DNA from 3 places in the Austwickia chelonae genome. Region 2 is predicted to be linked to each of the others. Evidence: predicted binding sites of a transcription regulator. Region 2 holds the regulator's gene; each other region holds the start of a gene.
The links. Region 2 encodes HrcA, which represses chaperone genes, less so after heat shock. Its sites were predicted from a motif close to TTNGCACTCGNNNNNNNCGAGTGCNAA; they were not measured.
Positions count from the first base shown of each region.

Region 1: a site for HrcA is predicted at 2,336-2,362, ahead of groL (chaperonin GroEL). Genes of this name have one in related genera too.
Region 3: a site for HrcA is predicted at 2,725-2,751, ahead of groES (co-chaperone GroES). Genes of this name have one in related genera too.

Region 1 covers NZ_CP031447.1:2,414,665-2,418,854, reverse strand. Annotated here, with positions in the region: gene DX923_RS10680 (2,4-dienoyl-CoA reductase FMN-binding domain-containing protein) at 1-2,113, opposite strand, end outside; gene groL (chaperonin GroEL) at 2,558-4,189, shown strand.
Region 2 covers NZ_CP031447.1:1,350,094-1,354,283, reverse strand. Annotated here, with positions in the region: gene dnaJ (molecular chaperone DnaJ) at 1-931, opposite strand, end outside; gene hrcA (heat-inducible transcriptional repressor HrcA) at 1,025-2,062, opposite strand; gene DX923_RS05985 (DUF3097 domain-containing protein) at 2,220-3,110, shown strand; gene DX923_RS05980 (NUDIX hydrolase) at 3,136-4,095, shown strand.
Region 3 covers NZ_CP031447.1:644,349-648,538, reverse strand. Annotated here, with positions in the region: gene DX923_RS02895 (WhiB family transcriptional regulator) at 99-395, shown strand; gene groL (chaperonin GroEL) at 488-2,104, opposite strand; gene groES (co-chaperone GroES) at 2,235-2,531, opposite strand; gene DX923_RS02880 (class I SAM-dependent methyltransferase) at 2,941-4,190, shown strand, end outside.

The sequences.
Region 1 (4,190 bases), 1.1 Mb from region 2:
GCGCCTTCCGAGGCACTTCCGGAACAGGGGCGACCAACCCCCAACGTGACCGGGTGCTCTCGACCCGGCCGGATAGATCGCTACCGAGAGAGGACACTCGGTCGATCCCTTTCTCGGCGTAGGACCGAGGAACACGGGGCAGACGAGCCAACGCCAGCCCACCGAGCTGACCGGCGGCAGTCAGCGCCGGGCGTACGGCGGAGGCCACCCCGGCCACTGCCGTCGTGGCCCCGGCCCACAGCCCGGGGACGCCGCCCGGCTGTGCCCCGGCAGGCCGAGGCCCGGGCACCGTGATGTGCAGCCCCTGATCGTCGATCCGTTCATAGGTGACCCCGGGAATCAAGGTCACCTTCTTGGCACGCAGCGAAGCCCGATGCACCCAACCGGTGGTCTTGCCCAGCCCCCGGCCGATCGGAGTGACCTTGCGCTGCAGGAGATAGACCTCGCGAGGACTGGACGAAGGCTGAGGCTGCTGTAGGCCACCCGGGACGGTGCGATGGTCGCCCACCCCCCATTCCCGCCGCCACGCGGTGAGATCCAGCGCAGTCGACTCCCGATGGGTGAGGTACTCGCTGACGTCCACACCGATGCCCCCAGCGCCCAGGACGGCCACCCGGCGCCCTGCGGTGCGCTCGCCGGACAACAGCTGGGCGTAGGTGATGACATCGACCCGGTCGATACCCGGGATCTGGGGAACTCTCGGACTCACCCCAGTGGCGAGAACGACATCGTCGTACCCGTTCCCGATGAGGGACGTCGTCTCGGCCCGGGTGTTCAACCGCAGCCGGACACCAGTGCTCTCGAGCCGACGGTTGAAATAGCGGATGGTCTCGGCGAACTCTTCTTTCCCGGGGATCTGCGCGGCCAGCTCGAACTGGCCACCGACCCGTTCGGAGGACTCGTAGAGATCGACCTGATGTCCGCGTTCGGCCAGCGTGGTGGCAGCAGCGAGCCCAGCCACCCCTGCCCCGACGACAGCGATCTTCTTACGGCGGATGGTCGGGATGATCCGCAGGCTGCGCTCACGCCCTGCTCGGGGGTTCACCAGGCAGGAGACCGGTTTGCCGACGAAGGTGTGATCGAGGCAGGCCTGGTTGCAGGCGATGCAGGTGTTGATCTCCTGGGCGCGGTCAGTGGCGGCTTTGGCCACCCAGTGGGGGTCGGCCAGGAACGGCCTGGCCATGGAGACCAGGTCGGCTTGACCGCTGGCCAGGATGTGTTCGGCCACATCGGGGTCATTGATGCGGTTCGAGGCAATGACCGGGATGTGGACCTGCTGGCGCAGATCGGCGGTGACCTCTGCGAAGGCTGCCCGCGGTACGGAAGTCACGATGGTGGGTATACGGGCTTCGTGCCAGCCGATGCCGGTGTTGATCAGGGTGGCTCCGGCGGCTTCCACCGCTTGGGCGGTCTCGACGACTTCTTCCCAGCTCTGTCCGCCTTCCACCAGGTCCACCATGGAGAGTCGGTACTGGATGATGAAGTCGGGCCCTGCTGCTGTGCGAGCTGCGGCGACGACCTCTTCGACGAGGCGTCGTCGTCGGCGTGGATCGCCGCCCCAGTCGTCCTGGCGGTGGTTGGTGCGTTCGGCGAGGAACTGGTTCAACAGGTAGCCCTCGCTACCCATGATCTCGATGCCGTCGTATCCGGCCTCTCGCGCGCATTCTGCGGCGGTGGCGAACCCGGATATCTGACGGCGGATGCCGGTCTCGGACAGTGCGAGGGGGGTGAAAGCCGAGATGGGTGCCTTGATCCGGGACGAGGAGACGATCAACGGATGGTGTCCGTACCGTCCGGAGTGGAGCACTTGCAGCAGGATTTTGGCGTCGTGGGCGTGCACGGCATCGGTGATGGTCCGGTGCCGTGCGATGTGCCGGGGGGCGTACATGGCTCCGGCGCCGGGGTAGAGCGATCCTTCGGGTGTCGGGGCAAAACCTCCGGTGACGATGAGCCCGACGCCGCCGATCGCTCGTTCGGCATAGAGCTCGGCGAGGTCGTCGAAGGTGGTCGGGGAGTCCTCGAGGCCGGTGTGCATGGAGCCCATCACCACCCGGTTCCGCAGGGTGGTGAATCCGAGATCGAGCGGGGCGAGGAGATGCGGGTACGGCGTCATCGGCGTCTCTCCTGAGTGAAACGGGTTCGCGAGGACGCTAACACCGGGGGATCGCTCTGCGACGGTGTCGCGGCGTGAACTGGGCCACGCCGACTCCGGAGACATCGTCACCGAGGGTCTGGGGCAGAGCCGAACCTGGGCTGTCCAGGAACAGAGTCGGATTCCGAATGAATTCGGATCGGGTGGCATTCTCCTCGGGCGCGCCGGAAGGTCGCCTGGTCATTTGCACTCGCCCTGGTCGAGTGCTAATCATGGACTTAGCACTCTCAGTGTCCGAGTGATAACAGGCCGGGCATCGAGACGTGAGAACACCACAGTCCTGACCGGTGCCGGTGAGGCCCGGGGTCGGGCGGCGCGAACGGCGCGTCGGCCTCCCGGACCGTCCGTCGCGGGCGCCGTGCCCCGGTCGCCAGATTCCGTTCGCGTGGGAGGAAACCACCGACAATGGCCAAGATCATCGCCTTCGACGAGGAGGCCCGTCGCGGCCTCGAGCGCGGTATGAACCAGCTCGCAGACGCCGTGAAGGTCACCCTGGGCCCGAAGGGCCGCAATGTCGTCCTCGAGAAGAAGTGGGGCGCACCCACCATCACGAACGACGGTGTCTCGATCGCCAAGGAGATCGAACTCGACGACCCCTACGAGAAGATCGGCGCCGAGCTGGTCAAGGAGGTCGCCAAGAAGACGGACGACGTCGCCGGTGACGGCACGACGACCGCTACCGTCCTCGCTCAGGCTCTCGTGCGTGAGGGGCTGCGCAATGTGGCCGCCGGCGCCAACCCGATGGCGCTCAAGCGTGGCATCGAGAAGGCCACCCAGGCTGTCTCCGACGAGCTGCTCGACATGGCCAAGGACGTCGAGACCAAGGAGCAGATCGCCGCGACTGCGTCGATCTCCGCTGCTGACACCCAGATCGGCGAGATGATCGCCGAGGCCATGGACAAGGTCGGCAAGGAAGGCGTCATCACCGTCGAGGAGTCGAACACCTTCGGTCTCGAGCTGGAGCTCACCGAGGGTATGCGCTTCGACAAGGGCTACATCTCGGGTTACTTCGTCACCGACCCCGAGCGCATGGAAGCGGTGATGGAAGACCCGTACGTCCTCATCGCCAACTCCAAGATCGGCTCCATCAAGGACCTCATCCCGGTTCTGGACAAGACCAAGCAGGCCGGCAAGCCGCTGCTGATCATCGCCGAGGACGTCGAGGGCGAGGCCCTGGCCACCCTGGTGCTGAACCACCTGCGTCGCAACATCTCGGTCTGCGCCGTGAAGGCCCCGGGCTTCGGCGACCGCCGCAAAGCCATGCTCGGTGACATCGCCATCCTCACCGGTGGCCAGGTCATTTCCGAGGAAGTGGGCCTCAAGCTGGAGTCCACCGAGCTCGACATGCTGGGCACCGCCCGTAAGGTCGTCGTCACCAAGGACGAGACGACCATCGTCGAGGGCGGCGGCGACGCCGACCAGATCGCCGGCCGGGTGAACCAGATCCGCGTCGAGATCGAGCGCTCCGACAGCGACTACGACCGTGAGAAGCTGCAGGAGCGCCTGGCGAAGCTCGCCGGTGGCGTGGCCGTCATCAAGGCCGGCGCAGCGACCGAGGTCGAGCTCAAGGAGCGCAAGCACCGCATCGAGGACGCTGTCCGCAACGCGAAGGCAGCTGTCGAGGAGGGCATCATCGCCGGTGGTGGCGTGGCGCTCATCCAGGCCGGCGACGCAGCGTTCGGCAAGCTCGCCCTGGAGGGCGACGAGGCCACCGGTGCGAACATCGTCAAGGTGGCCATCGAGGCCCCGCTGAAGCAGATCGCGATCAACGCCGGCCTCGAAGGCGGCGTCGTGGCGGAGAAGGTGCGCAACCTTCCCGCCGGACACGGCCTGAACGCGGCCTCCGGTGACTACGTCGACCTCATCGAGGCCGGCATCATCGACCCGGCCAAGGTGACCCGTTCGGCTCTGCAGAACGCGGCTTCCATCGCGGCGCTCTTCCTCACCACCGAGGCCGTCATCGCTGACAAGCCGGAGAAGACAGCTCCTGCGCCCGGCGGCGACATGGGCGGCGACATGGGCGGCATGGGCTTCTGAT
Region 2 (4,190 bases):
GATGTGTGACACCCTTTCCCTTGAGGGTCAACACCTCGGCCGGCTGCGCGCCCGCTTGGATGCTGATCTCCTGCGGACCGTCGAAGGTCTCCAGGGTGACCGTGGTGCCCAATGCGGCAGCAGTCATCGGCAGCTCGGCAGTGCAGTGCAGGTCGTCTCCCCGACGGGTGAAGACGTCATGGGCTGCGACCCGTACCTCGACGTACAGGTCACCGGCTGGTCCGGCACCGGGGCCGATCTCGCCCTCACCGGAGAGCTGGATGCGGGTGCCGGAGTCGACCCCTGCAGGAACCCGCAGGGTCAGCGTGCGCCGGGTGCGGACCCTGCCGTGACCCGAGCATTCGAAACAGGGACTGGGGATGACCGTGCCGTACCCCTGGCAGGCGGTACACGGCCTGCTGGTCATGACCTGTCCCAGGAAGCTCCGCTGCACCTGCTGGACCTCACCTCGGCCCTGGCAGACATCACACTGACGCACAGAGGTACCGGTCTGGGTTCCTTCCCCATGACAGGTGTTGCACTCCACGGCGGTGTCCACCGTGAGATCCTTCTCCCCGCCGAAGACAGCGGTCTGTAGGTCGACCTCGAGGGGCACCAGCGCGTCCTGTCCACGCTGACGGCGTGGCCGTGGCCCTCGTTGTGCGGTAGCCGCGCCCCCGAAGAAGGCATCCATGATGTCGCTGAAGCTGAAACCCTGACCGAAGCCACCGGCAGCACCGCCGTAGGGGTCTGAGCCCATGTCGTAGGCCCGCTTCTTCTCGGCATCACCCAGGACGTCATAGGCCTGGCTGATCTTCTTGAACTGCGCCTCTGCCTCGGCTCCGGGGTTGACATCGGGGTGGAGCTTGCGAGCCAGACGGCGATAGGCGCGCTTGATCTCCTCCGGGCTGGCTTCCCGCCCGACGCCCAGATCGGCGTAGTAGTCGTTCACGAAAGGGCCTTCCTGAAGGCTTGTGGCGACGGGCCGGGCAAGGGGCCGGACCGACAGCCGATATCGAAGATGTCGTTCATGGATGACGTCCGCTCAGGACGCAAGGATCTTGCTGACATAGGTCGCCACGCTCCGGACACAGGCCATCGTCGTGGGATAGTCCATGCGGGTCGGTCCGAGAACGCCCAATCCGGCAACCACATCGCGTCCCGTACCGTACCCGGTGGTCACCACAGAGGTGCCCAACAACCCCAGATGATCATTCTCCCGCCCGATGCTCACCGCAACGCCTGACGAAGGTCCGTCGGCGGCGAGCGTACCGAAGAGCTTCAGGAGGACGACATGTTCCTCCAGCGCCTCCAGCACAGGGCCGATGGTCAATGGGAAATCCGGTGAGAAGCGTGCCAGATTGGCCGTGCCCGCCATCACCACGCGTTCCTCCCGTTCCTCGACGAGTGCGTCGTCCAGGGCTCGCACGACCGCTCTGGCCAAATCGCGGTATTGAGGTTGCAGGTCGTCGGGCAACATGGACAGCCGGGTCGCTGCGTCGGGCAGGGTTCGTCCGCAAGCTTCGGTGTTGAACCTGGAGCGCAGATCAGCGAGTTGTTCCTCGCCTGCCACGGTCCGCAGGTCGCAGTCCGACTCGATGATCCGTTGTTCCACCCGTCCAGTGGTGAGGATGAGGACCACCATCAGCCGGTCGTGCCCGATCGCGACCAGTTCGATGTGTCGCACCGAGCTGCGAGTCAGCGACGGATACTGCATGACCGCGACCTGATGGGTGAGCGAGGCGAGCAGTCGAACCGTCCGCTCCACCACGTCATCGAGGTCGATGGCTCCGGAGAGGAAGTCGGCGATCGCTGCCCGTTCGGCCACCGACAGTGGTTTGACCTCGGAAAGCTGATCGACGAAAAGACGGTAACCGGCGTCGGTGGGGATCCGTCCTGCACTCGTGTGCGGTGCAGTGATCAACCCTTCCTCCTCGAGTGCGGCCATGTCATTGCGCACCGTCGCGGCAGAGACCCCGAGCGCATGCCGGTCCAAAAGAGCTTTGCTGCCCACCGGCTCAGAGGTACGCACATAGTCCTGCACGATGGCTCGCAGCACTGCCATCCGGCGTTCCTCACTCATGGCGGCCTCCTTTCCACCGTCTCCTGACACCGTCCCTGGTCCGGCGCCTGACCGGCGAACTGCCCGACATGGAGCCCCGCAATGGGACCCGCCGAGGTGACCTCCCCCGCAACCGTTGGCACTCGCACCGACCGAGTGCCAGTCTACGATGCCGATCGTGAACTCTCGATATGACATCGATCCGCTCACCGGTGACTGGCGAACGCCGAAGAGAGGCCGATCCACCGACCAGCAGGCCGAGCCGGGGTTGGTCGTCGAGGAAGCCACCACAGGTTGGTGCGGCGCAGTGGTCACCGTGGAGAAAGCCGGTGGCATGTACGTGGTGCACCTGGAAGACCGGCGAGGACACGTCCGGGCCTTCCCCTTGGGGCCTGGTTTCCTGCTCGACGGGCTCCCGGTCACTCTGACTCCGCCGGCCTCCCCGCAAGTAGCCGAACTGGCCGAACGCCGACACGCAGCCTCTCGAACGGCCAGCGGCTCGAGAGCCGTCGCTGATGCCCCGGCCCGAGTGGCCCGAGCCTCTCGGATCCTCGTCGAGGGCCGCCACGACGCCGAGCTGGTGGAGAAGATCTGGGGCGACGATCTACGGATCGAGGGCGTGGCTGTGGAGTACATCGAGGGGGTCGACCATCTGGCGGACTACGTGCAGGAGTTCGCCCCCACCTCACGACGCCGACTTGGCGTGCTGGTCGACCATCTCGTTCCTGGCAGCAAGGAGTCGCGGCTGGTCGCCGCGGTCGAGGAGATGCGTCCGCAGGGAGCGCACATCAAGATCCTGGGCCACCCCTATGTGGACATCTGGCAGGCGGTCCGCCCCTCCCGTCTGGGCCTGAGTTCATGGCCCCAGGTCCCTCGAGAGATCCCTTGGAAGCACGGCATACTGGCGCATCTGGGGTGGGAGCACCAGACCCAGGCCGATGTGGCTCAGGGATGGCGACGGATCCTGAGCTGCGTCCGCGGTTACACCGACCTGGAACCCGAGCTCCTGGCACCGGTGGAAGAGCTGATCGACTTCGTGACGGTCGACCCCTCCGGGATTCCCGACTGAGGCACTGGAGTGCCAAGCTGACCCTGTGGCTCTCCAGTTACTGACCACCGAAGTCGTCGCCGTCATCGCCACGGTCGATTCCGGCGTCCCCCAGGTTCTCACCGTCGGCGCCTCTGACGGGGTCCTCGCCTTGCCCAGTGGCCCGCTGTTGGCCGATCACCGCTCCTTGCAAGCGGGGCTGCGGACGTGGGTGGAACAACAGACCGGGCTTCGGTTGGGGTTCGTGGAACAGCTCTACACCTTCGCGGACCGGGAACGTATCGGTGCGCACGAACGAGTCATCTCGGTGTCCTACATCGGACTGTCCCGCCCGACCGCGCCGACCGACGGTGCGGCACGCTGGTGTCCCTGGTACGAGCTCTTCCCCTGGGAGGACCGGCGCAGAGCTCGCACGGAGACGATCCTGGCCGAGCTGCGGGGCCGATTGTCCACCTGGGCTCGATCAGCGGCTCGTGCCGAGGTGGTGGCTGACCGGTCGACCCGGCTACGACTTGCTTTCGGCGACGGGGAGCGGGCCTGGCATGCGGAGGACTGCCTTGCCCGCTACGAACTGCTCTGGGAAGCAGGACTTTTACCGGAGTCCCTCGGTGCCGCGCGCGCCGGCACCTCGGAGAGCGGCTCGACAGATCTCGCGAAGGCGAGGGAGATGACCGGGCGGTCGATGCGTTCGGATCATCGCCGGATGGTGGCGACGGCGATGAGTCGGCTGAGGTCGACGATCCAGTACCGACCGGTGGTCTTCGAGGTGATGCCGCCGACTTTCACCCTGGGGCAGTTGCAGACGGTGGTGGAGGCGTTCTCGGGGACTTTGCTGCACAAGCAGAATTTCCGACGCCTGGTCGAGTCCGAGGAGTTGGTGGAGGAGACCGGTGGACGGATGGCTGCCACTGGGGGTCGGCCGGCGAAACTGGTGCGCTTCCGTGCCGATGTCCTTTCTGAGCGGCCTGGGGTAGGGCTTCGCCTGCCGCAGGTACGCCAACGTTGAGAGCCTGACGGCGTCGGGCACCACGGACATATGGCCTTGACAGCAGGCGCCGAGTGCTTATGCTCATATTCAGCATTAACGAACCCGATCGCTGC
Region 3 (4,190 bases), 710 kb from region 2:
GCGTCCGACTACCGATGAAGAGAGATTCTCTCATTCACCTTGCCAGACGCCGACCAGAACGCGGCAACCTGGTGGACCCTCACCCATAAGGAGACATCGTGGCCGAGATATCGAGGCTGCCCGGACCCCTAGCCGACCAGTGGGAATGGCAGTTCGCCGGCAGGTGCCGGACATCGGACCCCGATGTCTTCTTCCATCCAGAAGGTGAACGTGGCTCCGCCCGCAGACGCCGCGACGAAGCGGCCAAGAACGTCTGCCGGCGGTGTGCGGTCCTGATCGAGTGCCGCGCCCATGCCCTGAAGGTCCGAGAACCCTACGGAGTCTGGGGAGCCCTCACCGAGGACGAGCGAGAGTCCATCCACCTCACCGAGAGACAGGTTCCCGCAGCGAGCTGACCCTCGACTGTTCCAGCCTAACCCGCAGTCAGAGCAACGGATGGCCCGCCCCCGACTCCGGGGGCGGGCCATCCGTCGGTCGTCACCTCAGGTCAGTGGCCGTGGCCATGACCGTGGCCTGCTGCCGCAGCAGGCTCTTCGACCTTCTTCTCCACGACCAGGGTGTCGGTGGTCAAGACCATGGACGCGATCGACGCAGCATTGCGCAGCGCGGAACGCGTGACCTTGACCGGGTCGATGACTCCGGCCGCCATCAGGTCGCCGTAGACGCCGGTGGCTGCGTTCAGGCCCTGGCCGGTCGGCAGCTCGCGCACCTTGGCAACGGCGACATAACCCTCCATGCCCGCGTTCTCGGCGATCCAGCGCAGCGGCTCGGCGGCAGCCTTCTTGATGATCGCCGCTCCGGTGGCCTCGTCGCCGGAGAGCTCCAGCCCGTCGATGGCCTCGGAGGCGTGCACCAGTGCCGTTCCTCCACCAGCGACGATGCCTTCTTCGATGGCTGCCCGAGTCGCCGAGATGGCGTCCTCGATGCGGTGCTTCTTCTCCTTGAGCTCGACCTCGGTGTGCGCACCGACCTTGATGACGCAGACGCCACCGGCGAGCTTGGCGAGACGTTCCTGGAGCTTCTCACGGTCCCAGTCGGAGTCGCTACGCTCGATCTCCTGCTTGATCTGGGCGACGCGGGCGTCGACCTCGTCCTGCTGGCCGCCTCCCTCGACGATGGTGGTGTTGTCCTTGGAGACGACGACGCGGCGGGCGACACCCAGCATGTCGAGGCCTGCGGCGTCCAGCTTCAGGCCGACCTCCTCGGAGATCACGGTGGCGCCGGTGAGGATCGCCATGTCCTGCAGCATCGCCTTACGGCGGTCGCCGAAGCCGGGCGCCTTGACGGCGATGACCTTCAGGACCTCACGCATCCGGTTGAGCACCAGGGTGGACAGGGCCTCACCCTCGACGTCCTCCGCGATGACCAGCAGCGGCTTCTTCGCCCCGGCAATCTTCTCCAGCAGCGGCAGGAGGTCCTGGACGCTGGAGATCTTGCCCGAGTTGATCAGGATGTAGCAGTCCTCCAGGACGCCTTCCATCCGCTCGGAGTCGGTCACGAAGTACGGCGAGAGGTAGCCCTTGTCGAACTGCATACCCTCGGTGAACTCGAGCTCGGTCGAAGCGGTCTGGGACTCCTCGACCGTGATGACCCCGTCCTTGCCGACCTTGTCGAAGGCCTCGGCGATCAGCTCACCGATGGTGGCGTCCTGCGCAGAGAGCGCAGCGACCTGGGCGATCTCGGTCTTGCCCTCGACCTCACGCGCGTTGGCCAGCAGCTTGTCGGACACTGCGGCCACCGCAGCATCCATCCCCTTCTTCAGCCCCGAGGGGGCGGCACCTGCGGCGACATTGCGCAGGCCTTCCTTGACCATGGCCTGGGCCAGCACGGTCGCAGTGGTGGTTCCGTCACCGGCGATGTCATTCGTCTTGGTGGCGACCTCCTTGGCGAGCTGCGCACCCAAGTTCTCGTAGGAGTCCTCGAGCTCGACCTCACGCGCGATCGTCACACCGTCGTTCGTGATCGTGGGTGCACCCCACGACTTGTCGATAACCACGTTGCGACCCTTCGGACCGAGGGTCACCTTGACGGTGTTGGCGAGGGCGTCGACTCCCCGCTCCAGCGCCTTACGGGCGGAATCGTTGAACTCCAGCTCCTTGGCCATGTCAATCCTTCTCTCTGCAGTCTGGAGGCCGGATTCACCGACCAGGGGATCTCACGAACGACGCACGCCCCGGCGCGCACCTGGTGGAAGGTGGGCCGGGGCGCCGTCAGAGGTCTTGCCTACGAGCGGTTCAGCGCTCGACGATCGCGAGAACGTCGCGAGCGGAGAGGATGAGGAACTCCTCGCCCGAGAACTTGACCTCGGTGCCGCCGTACTTGCTGTAGATGACCTTGTCGCCGACCTTGACGTCGAGCGGGATGCGGTTGCCGTTGTCGTCGACACGCCCGGGGCCCACGGCGAGGACCTCGCCCTCCTGGGGCTTCTCCTTGGCAGTGTCCGGGATGACCAGTCCGGATGCGGTGGTCTGCTCGGCCTCGCTGGACTTGACGACGATGCGGTCCTCGAGCGGCTTGATGGAAACCGACACGGTAGGAACCTTTCGCTTCGGCCGTGCCCGCCTGGGGCACGGGTGGACTGATGGGCTGCTCCCTGCGCACACCTGACGCCGTCGCGGGGGTCGCCAAGCACGCTGTACGGAAGCGATCTTGATCCACTCCGCTGCGGACGACTGCTATTAGCACTTGCCCGCATGGAGTGCTAAAGCGAATTTAGGCCCGGCCTTAGCACTCGGTCAACTCGAGTGCCAACACGGAGCGTCACGCGCTCAAACTGCCGCATATTCCTCGGACCGCCCGTCCCCGAGGAGAACTCGCCTCACCACCCCTCAGGACCACGGATCTGTCACCCAGCGGGACAGGCCCACCACGGCTCACCGACCCGACGCACCCCACGCCGTCGGCCAGGGCATGAGCCGGAGCCGTACCGGGTGCGGCAGGATGAACACCATGGATATAGGCGTCGTCGAAAAACTGCTCTCCCCCGAAGGATGGGCCTTACTCAGCTCGCTCCCGCCCTATGACGACGCCACCGCGCTCCACCTGGGCGCGTCCCTCCGCGAAGCCGGATACGACCCCGAGCTGGTCTCGGCCGCACTCACCCAATGCCGTCTACGGGCCCGAGCCCAAGGAAAACTCGGCGACTTCGCCGCCGGGATGCTCTTCACCTCCGACGGGCTCGAACAAGCCACTCGCCTCGAGCTGGGCGCTCGGCATGCCTCCCGATACCGCCAAGCCGGGATCGAACATGTCTGGGACCTCGGCTGCGGGATCGGCGCCGACGCCATGGCCATGTCCGCACTGGGACTACAGGTCACCGCCGTCGACCAGGACCCCGCCACCGCCGCCATCGCCGGGACCAACCTGCGCTACTTCCCCGATTCCCGCACCCGCGTCGGTGATGCCGCCGCGATCGCCGACGAGATCACCGCGCTTACCGACGGCGCCTGGTTCGATCCGGCCCGCCGCAGCCCCGGACGTCACGACGCCCAAGGACGGACCCGCCGCACCTTCCGTCTCGACGAGCTCACCCCCTCCTTCAACACCCTGGTGGAGACCGCCGCCCGAGTCCCCGCCACCGGGGCCAAGCTCAGTCCCTCCCTCGCCCACTCCGCCGTCCCGGCAGGCTGCGAAGCCCAGTGGACCTCCTACGCCGGAGAAGTCCTCGAATGCACTCTGTGGTGGGGCCCACTGGTCACCGAAGCAGGCCGGAGCGCTCTGGTCCTGCGCCCGCCGTCGGCCGACGGCAGTGCCCCCGCCGTCGACATCACCCTCACCGAACGCGATGCCCTTCCCGGCCAGGATCGCCCCACCGCCACGGCGGCCCCCTCCGAAGGCGACTGGATCTGGGACCCGGACAAAGCCGTTGTCCGCGCCGGGCTCACCGGTGCTCTCGTCGCCGCCACCGACGGAACAGAACTCGCCGCAGGAGCCGGTTATGTGACCGCAGCGAGCCCCTCCGAGGTCGCTTACGCGCGGCGATACCAGATCAGCGCCGCGATGCCTCTACAGCACAAGACGCTGCGTCACTGGCTCCGGAGCCAGGACATCGGGCGCCTCACCATCAAGAAACGCGGTATCACCCTCGACGCCGACCGACTCCGCAAGGATCTCCGACTCGACGGACGCGGCAACGAACTCACCTGCATCATCACCAGGGTCGGCGACAAACAGTACTTCCTCGCCGTCGA